DNA from 3 places in the Peribacillus muralis genome. Region 1 is predicted to be linked to each of the others. Evidence: riboswitches for the same ligand, from Rfam matches in the RefSeq annotation. Region 1 holds a riboswitch; each other region holds the start of a gene.

Region 1 (3,281 bases):
TTATACTTTTATGTTTTTTCGAATAAAGGCCCATTGGCGCAATGACGGTCGACCCGATGGCTTCCAATTTCAAATTTTGGTCTTGAATGAATTCATCGAAATAGGCGACCGTTTGGAATGAGTTCGCATCGATTTCGCCCTCGCTCAAGGCAAGATTTGGTTGAATATAATCATTAAACGTGACCAGCTCGATGTTAAGGTTCTTCTTTTTGGCTAATTCGACAATGTACTCCCACGTTCGCGTATCCCCACTGCTGACACCGACTTTCACTGTTTTCACATCATCTGAACCGCCTGATGCCCCCTTCTCGTTTCCGCATGCTGCCGTGATAAGTGCAAATGTCAATACGATGATCGTTACTAAAATTTTCTTCATGTCTCCTACCTCCTGATATGTTTATCTTCTTCTGATTTTTCTGGAAACGAAGTTCCCGGTGGATTGCAGTAATTGAACGATGATCACGAGCACTGCTACCGTGACGACCATCGTCATCGTATCGAATCTTTGATAACCGTAAGCCAAAGCTAGATCCCCGACCCCGCCTGCACCGACCGCTCCTGCCATCGCCGTGGCACCAACAAGCCCGATCGTCGCTGTTGTAAATGTAAGGATCAGCGAACTGAGTCCCTCAGGAATCAAAAAGCGATAAATGATCTGCCATGTTGTCGCCCCCATTGCCTGGGCTGCCTCGATGATTCCTTTATCCACCTCCAACAGGGAGTTTTCCACAAGCCGGGCAATATAAGGCGCGGCGTAGAAAACAAGTGGAACAATTGCCGCATTCGAACCAATTCCCGTGCCTACGATCCATCTAGTGAACGGAATGATTGCAACAAGCAAGATGATGAATGGAACCGAACGCACAATATTTATGATTGGGTTCAATACATTGAAGATCCATTTATTATCCATGATGTGACCCTTCCTTGTTATGACGAGCAAGACGCCCAGCGGAAGTCCGATCAGTCCGGAAAAAATCAACGAGAGGGCTACCATATAAAGAGTGTCGCCGAAAGCAGTCGATAGCTGATCTGCCGTTATTTCCATTCCCCAAAGTGAATTACCCATTTACCTGCACCTCCTGGACGAGAATTCCCTCATCTTTAATATATTGATACGCCTCGGCTACCTCTTGTTTGTCACCTGTCACTTCGATGATCAAATTCCCAAACGGCGTTTCTTGAATTTCGGAAATATTGGCAGATAATACACTTAAGTGAACATCATATTTCTTCGAGATCGTCGAAAGCAGCGGGGTACCGGAAGTAGTCCCAATAAAATTAATTTTCCAAATAATCGGAACGTGTGTCCCTATCCTTTTTAGGAAACTTTGCGGAATCTCATCATGGATCACCGTTCTCACGAAGTTTTTGGCGATTTCGGTTTGGGGCTTGGCAAAAACCTCGAACACTGACCCTTGTTCAACGACGTATCCACCCTCCATCACCGCCACCTTATTGCAAATTTCCCTGATCACGGACATCTCATGGGTGATGAGCAAAATGGTGATATCGTATTCTTTATTGATTTTCTTCAACAGCTGCAGAACGGCACTCGTTGTTTGCGGGTCCAACGCAGATGTCGCTTCATCACATAAAAGGATCGATGGGTTGGTGGCCAATGCCCGCGCAATCCCGATTCGCTGCTTTTGACCGCCGGATAATTGTTCCGGATAGCTCTTTGCCTTACTGGATAAGCCGACGAACTCAAGCAGCTCGCCAACCCTGTCTTTGATTTCCCTACTCGGCGTGCCCGATAAAACGAGCGGCATCGCAATGTTATCAAAAACGGTCTTTGAGTTTAGTAAGTTGAAATGCTGAAAGATCATCCCTATTTTCTTCTTTTCTGCCCGCAATTCCTTCGGGTTCAATGAAGTGAGCTCCTTCCCGCCGACGATTACCCTACCTTCAGAAGGATGTTCCAGCAAATTGACCAACCTGATCAACGTACTTTTCCCAGCCCCGCTATAACCGACAACACCGAATATATCCCCCTTCTCAACGGTCAAATCAATTCCTTTCAATGCTTCGACGGTCTGCTTCTTTGTTTCGTAAACTTTTTTAACATGCTGAAACTCTATCATCCTGTCTCCTCCCACGTTGTTCATTTTTTCGATTTCATATCAGAGAAGAGCTTTGCCATGAATAAACAAAAGAGGCCTCCTCCGTCATCAGACAGAAGAGGCCTCTTTTAGAAATAAAAAAGAGTAAACTCTTAATTTAATTATCTAAGAAAAGCTCCTTCTTATCTTTCAAACTTTCGTCCGTTGGAATTAGCACAGTATTTTTACAAAAGTAAAAACCCGCTGCCGAGGTATCATAGGGCCAAGTCCCTCCACATCTCTTGATAAGAAATAACGTAATATTTAATTATGTCCTTCACTATAAACTCAAATTTCGTAGAAGTCAACCACCATTTCCAACATTCGAAATATTTTAATAGGATAGTTAATTTATCGTTTATTTACTATATCAAAATACTTATAGCAAGAATTTACTCATTCTCCATACAGGATACCTTTCGTTTTCCTCCCGTAGCTTCACCATTCCTGACTTCGAATATAAACGAAGCGCATCCTGATTATCTGGAGACACCCTTAACTGATATTCGGATACCCCGAATTTCCTGAAAAAGAATTCTGCATAGCTGACCAACTCCTTGCCAAGCCCTTTACCGCGGTATTCCGGAATAAGATAAAACAGATTCACATAGCCGATCTCAGCCCCGTCATACTGGCGAATTTGAAGCTCCATCTGTCCGATCGGCTTCCGATCCCGTTCGATGATCACCTGCCCATCCGGAAACTGGCACACCCTCTCCCGCATTCGCTGCAGATAGGCCTCTTCATCGCCAAAACCTTCTTCCGACCCAAAGCTTACCACATACGAATCCTTCCGGAATGCAACGATTGTTTCCTTATCTTTGTCGATATTAATGGTTCGAAAGATCATTCCATCTCCCTCTTTCGTTTTGTTGGGATAATTTCTTGATACGTTCATGCACACTTTGCTGTTAATAAGAGGGCAATTCGTTTTCGTCCCTTGATGAAAAAACATTTGCCAGCTGCCATTACGATATTGCCAGATTGAACTTCTTATCGTATGCTCGGCCATCACTTCATCAAAATTCAGAAACTTCGTTAACACGGTATCTTCGGATAAGGGATGCATGTCAAAATCGCTTAAGATCATTCTGACCCCATACAATCGCTTTTTGACTATATCCGGCCTGAACTGCCGAACTTAAAGAAGCCACCCTTCAATATCCGTGCAAGTGCTTC
Region 2 (3,281 bases), 1.5 Mb from region 1:
AAAGGTTGGCAACAAGCTGAAGTGGATGGTCGAGGGGCTTAATGATACCGGCAACTTCAATCTCCTGCTTGTGGGGAGTGCAGGCAATGGCAAGACATCCTTCATCCAGTCCATTGTCGGCGAAAGTATAGCCGCCGAAGATCATTCTTCCTTGGTCAGTGTTAAAGACGGGGATGATTTGGAAATCCTCGAAATCACCGACACGGAGCGCAAGGCTGTTTTGGAACTAACGGATTTGGATGAAACTCGCCGTCAGCGCGGGACGATTGTCGATGTTACTCTTATTAGTGATTATCTGAAGAATAATCGCTTGCGCCTCTTGGATACACCAGGATTCAATGGGGAAAAAAGCGTGGAATCGGATTTCCAGGGCTACTTGCATGGCAGTGATGGCCTATTGTTCGTCCTTGATGCCCGTGCCCCTTTCACAGGCAGTGAGCGGGATCTGTTATTGGAGATTCAAAAACTGGCTCCAAAGCTGCCGATCCATTTCTTATTGAATAAGATGGATACGATCTACAGCGATCAAGTGGCAGTGCGGATGGAAGACGAAACGTGGGATAAGGTGAATGCATATTTCCCGCATGCGAAAGTATTTGCTTTCTCCAAGCTATATGATAGCAAGCAGCAGTTGAAGGACCTTTCAGCATTCCTTCAAACGAATTACCATGATGGTAATTGGATGGAGAGAAGATCTGAAAAAATTCTTGCCTTCATTCGCAAAACATTATCTTACCTGTTAGAAAAACGAGCGGCCAACGAGCGGAAATGCGAGCATTCCATATCTTGGAATGAACAGATGGAGGTCAAGCTTAATGGTGCCGTCAACCAGCTGGGAGATTTGGAAAAAGAAAAAAGTGAAAATATCATCAGGGCATACCGTTTGCTCAAGGATGAAGTGAAAAATCAGCTTTCTTCTAAAATTCCCGAATTACTGAGGGACTGTTCCAAATCGTTAACGGAAAGCAGTGATTTCAGTCAGGTTCATATTGAGTTAAATCAGGAAATGAATGATCGGATCCAAGCCCTCATATCTGATAAAATCATGCCTCAATATTACCGTTCGCTGCAAGATTGGATTGCCAGTTCCCAAATGGAATTCACACAAAGCCAACAGTTTATGGATGAGATGAGTTCGGGGTTCAATGAATTGTACAAAGAAGAACGGATCATGCTTGCCGGGGACTTCAGGGTACTGGATGACTGGCGCCGTGATGCGGATCGGATGACTAGCAGCATCCGCATTGAAAACGTCAATATTTTATTGCGCAGGACACCATCGCAGCTGCTGCTTAAAGGCGCAGGAAAACTATTTGGGGCGATTCCGCAAAATAAAGCCAATATGTACAACCGTTATAAGAAATACTTGGAAGGCGAAGATTATCAGGATGTAGCGGAGATGATCACGGAACGCTTCCTGACCCAATTCGGCCTGTTTGAAAAATCCTTGGATCGGGACATCTCACTTTTCTATCGCAGTTCATTTGCCTTACTGCAAAAAACGATAGAGCAAACGCAGACTGAAATTAAAGACTACCAGGCAGCATTGGAGCATATGAAGGAAAATCCGGAAGTGTACCGTGACCCTATCACGCTGTTCGAAGTGAAATTGCGCCAGCTGGAGAAGCTTGAAAAAATCGAGAAAAAGCGTCTAGCTCAACTGCAAAGAAAATAAATAGTCACGACGAACATTTTAAATATTCAAAAATCTATTGACTTTACGACTATATCCCTATAAAGTGGTAATTACGAAAAACGTAACACATTATATTCTCTTATCAAGAGTGGCGGAGGGACTGGCCCTAAGATGCCCAGCAACCGTTCCATTAGGAATTGGTGCTAAATCCTGCAAAACAGAAATGTTTTGACAGATAAGAGAGGGACAAGTCCGCAAACAGCTGATTAAACCTCTCTATTACTAGAGAGGTTTTTATTTTAGGATTTACACCAACTTAACGGATAAGAATAATAAAATGACATGGAGGAAACAGGATGAGAAAGACCATTAAAGCTACATTCATTACAGCTATCGCTTCTGCTTTGCTTTTAACAGGTTGCTCTTCAGGACAGAGTTCAACAGAGACGAAGAAAGAAGAAAAGGTATCGTTTGAAAATGTTCCGGAAAGATTTGCCGATGGGCAGGGAGCGAAGATCAAAGTAATCCGTAAAATTGGCGGGGATGATCATACGGCCCAGTATCTGGCCGGAGCGAAGGAAGAAGGAGAATCCCTGGGGTTTCAAGTGGATACATATACAGCAAATGGTGATACGGCTAAATTCCATGATGCCATAGCCCAGGCTATGCAACAAGATTATGACGGCTATATCATCTCCCATGGTGATGATGCAGCAACAGTCAATGACGTTCAAAAGCTGGTGGATGCAGGAAAAAGCGTGGTCACCTTCGATTCGATAAACGACCTGTCCAAGATAGAAGGTGTGACATTAACTTCACAGGACGATGAAGCGTTGGCAGCACTTGCTTTGGATAAATTGATAGAAGAGCAGAAGGGTAAAGCGGCAATCGCTTATCTGTGGGTGGATGGTTTTCCCCCGATGGTAAGAAGAAATGCCGTCTATCAGAAAAAATTGAAAGAGAATCCTGGTATAAAAGAAGTCGAAAGGTTCGGGGTGGCATCTGCTGATACATCTGTTCAGACACAGAATGCAGTCGCCGCAATGCTGAACAAATATCCTAAAGGTGAATTGGATGCCATTTTTGCAACGTGGGATGCTTTTGCTATCGGAGCGGCACGGGCGATAAAAGAAGCTGGCCGTGAAGAGGTGAAGATATACGGAATTGACGTATCGAACGCAGATCTTCAGGAAATCCACTCTGCTGATAGCTCGTGGGCTTACACGGCAGCAGTCGATCCGAAGTTGATCGGTGCAGTGAATATGAGGATATTGGCAAAAAAATTAGCTGGAGAGGATACGCCGCAAACATATGATTTAAAGGCTTCACTTATTTCACAAAAGCAAATCCAGGCTTCAAAAGAAGCGGTAAACATGACAAACCTATCTGGGATTGTTAATGGCTGGGGCGAATCAAGCGAATTTGAAGAAGATTGGATGAAAGTCTTGAAAGCTCACTATAAAAAATAAAAAGAGGCACTCTCTTTCCTAGGAAGGGGGGTGTCTGTTCAGGTAGGGGGTATGAACATGGGCACACGAGTGGATATGAAGGGCATTTCGATTGAATTTCCCGGAGTGAAGGCTCTTAGTGATGTTGATTTTTCAGTACGGACAGGGACGGCTCATGCATTGGTCGGCGCAAACGG
Region 3 (3,281 bases), 2.1 Mb from region 1:
TGCAGTGCCGGCGTCAAGAATGTATTATCGACAAAGCTTAAGGCACCAATTTTTTTGGCGATATCACATACGGCAGAAATATCGGTCACTTTCAATAATGGATTTGAAGGCGTTTCGATGTAAATGGCCCTCGTATTTGGCTGAACGGCTGCTTCGACGCTTTCGAGGTCCGTCATATCAACGAAGGTATGTTCAATTTTGAAACGGGTCAGTACGGTGGTGACCATCCTGAACGTTCCCCCGTACACATCTTCGGAAATGATGATATGGTCCCCGGCAGATAACAGCAGAAAAGCTGTTGAAATGGCGGCCATGCCTGATGAAAAGGCGAAGCCATGTGTGCCTTCTTCCAGTTCGGCAATGATTTCTTCCAATGCCTCGCGAGTGGGATTCCCGCTTCGGCTGTAATCATATTTGCCGAATTGATCGATATCGGATTGATGGAAAGTGGAGGCGTGCTGAATGGGAACGCTCACACCTCCAGTCGTTGCATCGAATTTATGTTGATTATGAAGCAATTTGGTTTCAAAGCTAAAATCATGATCCGTCATCGTAGGGCCTCCCTTTTTACCTGCGCGAAGGCTTGCTGCAAGTCGGAAATCAAATCTCCGCTGTCTTCGATGCCTACGGAAAAGCGGAGCAGGCGATTACAAACCCCGTTTGCCGTCCTGACTTCAAGAGGAATATCGGCATGTGTTTGTGTGGCGGGGTAAGTGATGAAGCTTTCAACACCGCCAAGGCTTTCTGCAAACGAAATGAGTGAGAGTGATTGTAGAAATGGGTTGACAGCGGACTCATCAATGATTCGGAATGAAATCATGCCTCCTCTTCCGGGATAAAATACGTCCGTAACACAATCATGCTCCGACAAGTATTCTACAAGTATCTTCGCATTCTTTTCATGGCGTTCCATCCGAAGTGCAAGAGTTTTCATTCCACGCATCAATAACCATGAATCAAAGGGACTCAAAACAGCTCCTGTTCCATTGTGATGGAAGGCGAGTGATTCACATAATTCTTCTCCGCTAGCAACGATCAGTCCGGCGAGTACATCATTATGGCCGCCGAGATACTTCGTAGCACTGTGAATCACGATATCGGCGCCAAGAAGGATGGGCTGTTGAATGAGAGGCGTGTAAAACGTATTATCGACGATCAGCAATATATTGAATCGTTTGGCAAGTGTTGCAATGGCGCCAATATCCGTTTGCTGCATAAGGGGGTTAGTGGGAGTTTCGATGAAGATGGCCTTCGTGTGAGGAGTGATGGCATTCTCGATATCCTCCAAGCAGCAAGTGTTTACATAGTCACACTTCAATCCCCATTTCTTAAAGCCTTGTTCAAGCAGGCGATATGTACCGCCATAAAGATCTTCGCTGACAATCCATGCATCTCCCGATTTAAAAAGCGCCAAAATTGTAGAAATGGCGGCCATTCCCGAGCTGCAGGCATATCCTTGATCCCCTTTTTCTAGATCGGCAATCGAACGTTCCAATAGTTGGCGTGTGGGATTACCTGTCCTTGTATAATCGAAACCAGTCGATTGGCCAATACCTTCGTGACGGAAGGCTGTCGAGAAGTAGACGGGAGGATTGACCGCTCCTGTCACCGTTTCACTGCGATTTCCCAATTGAGCAAGATATGTTTCAGTTTTGTACATAATTTTCACTGCTCCTTTTTTGTTATAAAAATAAAAAAAAGTCTTCTTTAAGAAGAAGACTTTGATTAAGTGAGGACGAGTCATTCTTCTTATCTTCCAAGTTTAAAAACTTGTGGAATTAGCACCTTTTCATTGGTTTGAAACAAATGAAGGTTGCTGAGGTGTCATCGGGCCGTTCCCTCTACCTCTCTCGATAAGAGTTTAGATTATTCAATTTCTTTTGAATTTACTATATATACAAAAAACTGTCAAGCGCAATTTGGCCGGGTATTGCTCGAATGGGCTTGGAGAAGCCAAGCGTACCAACAATTTACGCTGTAAAAAAATATCCAGTAATGCAGGAGTCCGTGAGCATCATGTGCATCATTTATGGACCCTTTAGAAAAATGAGCAGGCTTGACCGGTTTTTTTTGCTTTAAAATAATAAAGTTTGTACAATGGATGGAGAGAAAGAATATTACGACATTATTCATTTCTTATTACATAGGGTATTCGATGAATAGTGCAACCATAGGAGGAGAACACATGGAATACAGAATCGAACGAGATACGATGGGTGAAGTGAAGGTCCCTGCCGATAAATATTGGGGAGCACAGACGGAAAGAAGCCGGAACAATTTCAAAATCGGTAATGAAAGAATGCCGATTGAGTTGGTGCGTGCTTTTGCATACGTTAAGCAAGCTGCTGCAAAGGTGAACTATGATCTTGGTGATCTATCGGAAGTGAAAAAGAATGCCATCGTCAAGATATGCGGGGAAATCCTCGAAGGTACGCTCGATGAGCATTTCCCGCTTGTTGTCTGGCAAACGGGGAGCGGCACACAAAGTAATATGAACGTGAACGAAGTGGTCGCCAATAAAGGAAATGAATGGTTAAAGGAAATGGGGGAAGCGGAAGCCCTTCACCCGAATGATGACGTTAACAAAGCCCAAAGCTCCAATGATACATTCCCGACTGCCATGCATATTGCAGCCTTCATGGAAGTTGCTGAAAAGTTGGTTCCTGCCATCAAAGTGCTAAGAGATACATTCGATGCAAAAGAAAAGGAATTTTGGGATGTCGTGAAAATCGGCCGGACACATCTTCAAGATGCAACTCCGTTAACTTTAGGACAAGAAATATCCGGTTGGAAAGCGATGCTGGATAAAGACTTGGCGATGATCGAGGAAAGCAGCCAAAAATTATTGAATCTAGCTTTAGGCGGAACGGCTGTTGGAACCGGAATCAATACAAAAAAAGAATTCCCGGGACTTTCCGCAAAACAAATCGCAGCGGATACAGGACATCCTTTTGTCACATCGGATAATAAGTTTCATGCACTGACAAGCCATAATGAAATCGTATATGCCCATGGTGCATTAAAAGCATTGGCAGCGGACTTGATGAAAATAGCGAACGATGTCAGGTGGCTGGCAAGTGGCCCTAGAAGCGGAATCGGTGAAATTGCCATCCCGGAAAACGAGCCAGGCAGCTCCATCATGCCAGGCAAGGTCAATCCAACCCAAAGTGAAGCGCTTACCATGATTGCAACACAAATCGTCGGTAACGATGCTACGATTGGTTTTGCAGCCAGCCAAGGAAATTTCGAATTGAACGTATTCAAGCCAGTGATCATCTATA

What was found. Region 1 has a riboswitch for S-adenosylmethionine ahead of ABE28_RS19170 (methionine ABC transporter ATP-binding protein). Riboswitches for the same ligand answer to the same signal wherever they lie in the genome.
Region 2: it holds a riboswitch for S-adenosylmethionine, as region 1 does, so the genes downstream of both, ABE28_RS02280 (sugar ABC transporter substrate-binding protein) here and ABE28_RS19170 (methionine ABC transporter ATP-binding protein) in region 1, are expected to answer to the same signal.
Region 3: it holds a riboswitch for S-adenosylmethionine, as region 1 does, so the genes downstream of both, ABE28_RS05515 (methionine biosynthesis PLP-dependent protein) here and ABE28_RS19170 (methionine ABC transporter ATP-binding protein) in region 1, are expected to answer to the same signal.

Annotation. Positions count from the first base shown of each region.
Region 1 covers NZ_CP017080.1:3,942,139-3,945,419, forward strand. Annotated here, with positions in the region: gene ABE28_RS19160 (MetQ/NlpA family ABC transporter substrate-binding protein) at 1-376, opposite strand, end outside; gene ABE28_RS19165 (methionine ABC transporter permease) at 398-1,048, opposite strand; gene ABE28_RS19170 (methionine ABC transporter ATP-binding protein) at 1,062-2,084, opposite strand; SAM riboswitch class I at 2,243-2,354, opposite strand; gene ABE28_RS19175 (GNAT family N-acetyltransferase) at 2,482-3,192, opposite strand; gene ABE28_RS25855 (hypothetical protein) at 3,219-3,281, opposite strand, start outside.
Region 2 covers NZ_CP017080.1:473,574-476,854, forward strand. Annotated here, with positions in the region: gene ABE28_RS02275 (GTPase domain-containing protein) at 1-1,675, shown strand, start outside; SAM riboswitch class I at 1,773-1,878, shown strand; gene ABE28_RS02280 (sugar ABC transporter substrate-binding protein) at 1,993-3,105, shown strand; gene ABE28_RS02285 (sugar ABC transporter ATP-binding protein) at 3,163-3,281, shown strand, end outside.
Region 3 covers NZ_CP017080.1:1,156,622-1,159,902, forward strand. Annotated here, with positions in the region: gene metC (cystathionine beta-lyase) at 1-551, opposite strand, end outside; gene ABE28_RS05515 (methionine biosynthesis PLP-dependent protein) at 548-1,660, opposite strand; SAM riboswitch class I at 1,747-1,860, opposite strand; gene fumC (class II fumarate hydratase) at 2,186-3,281, shown strand, end outside.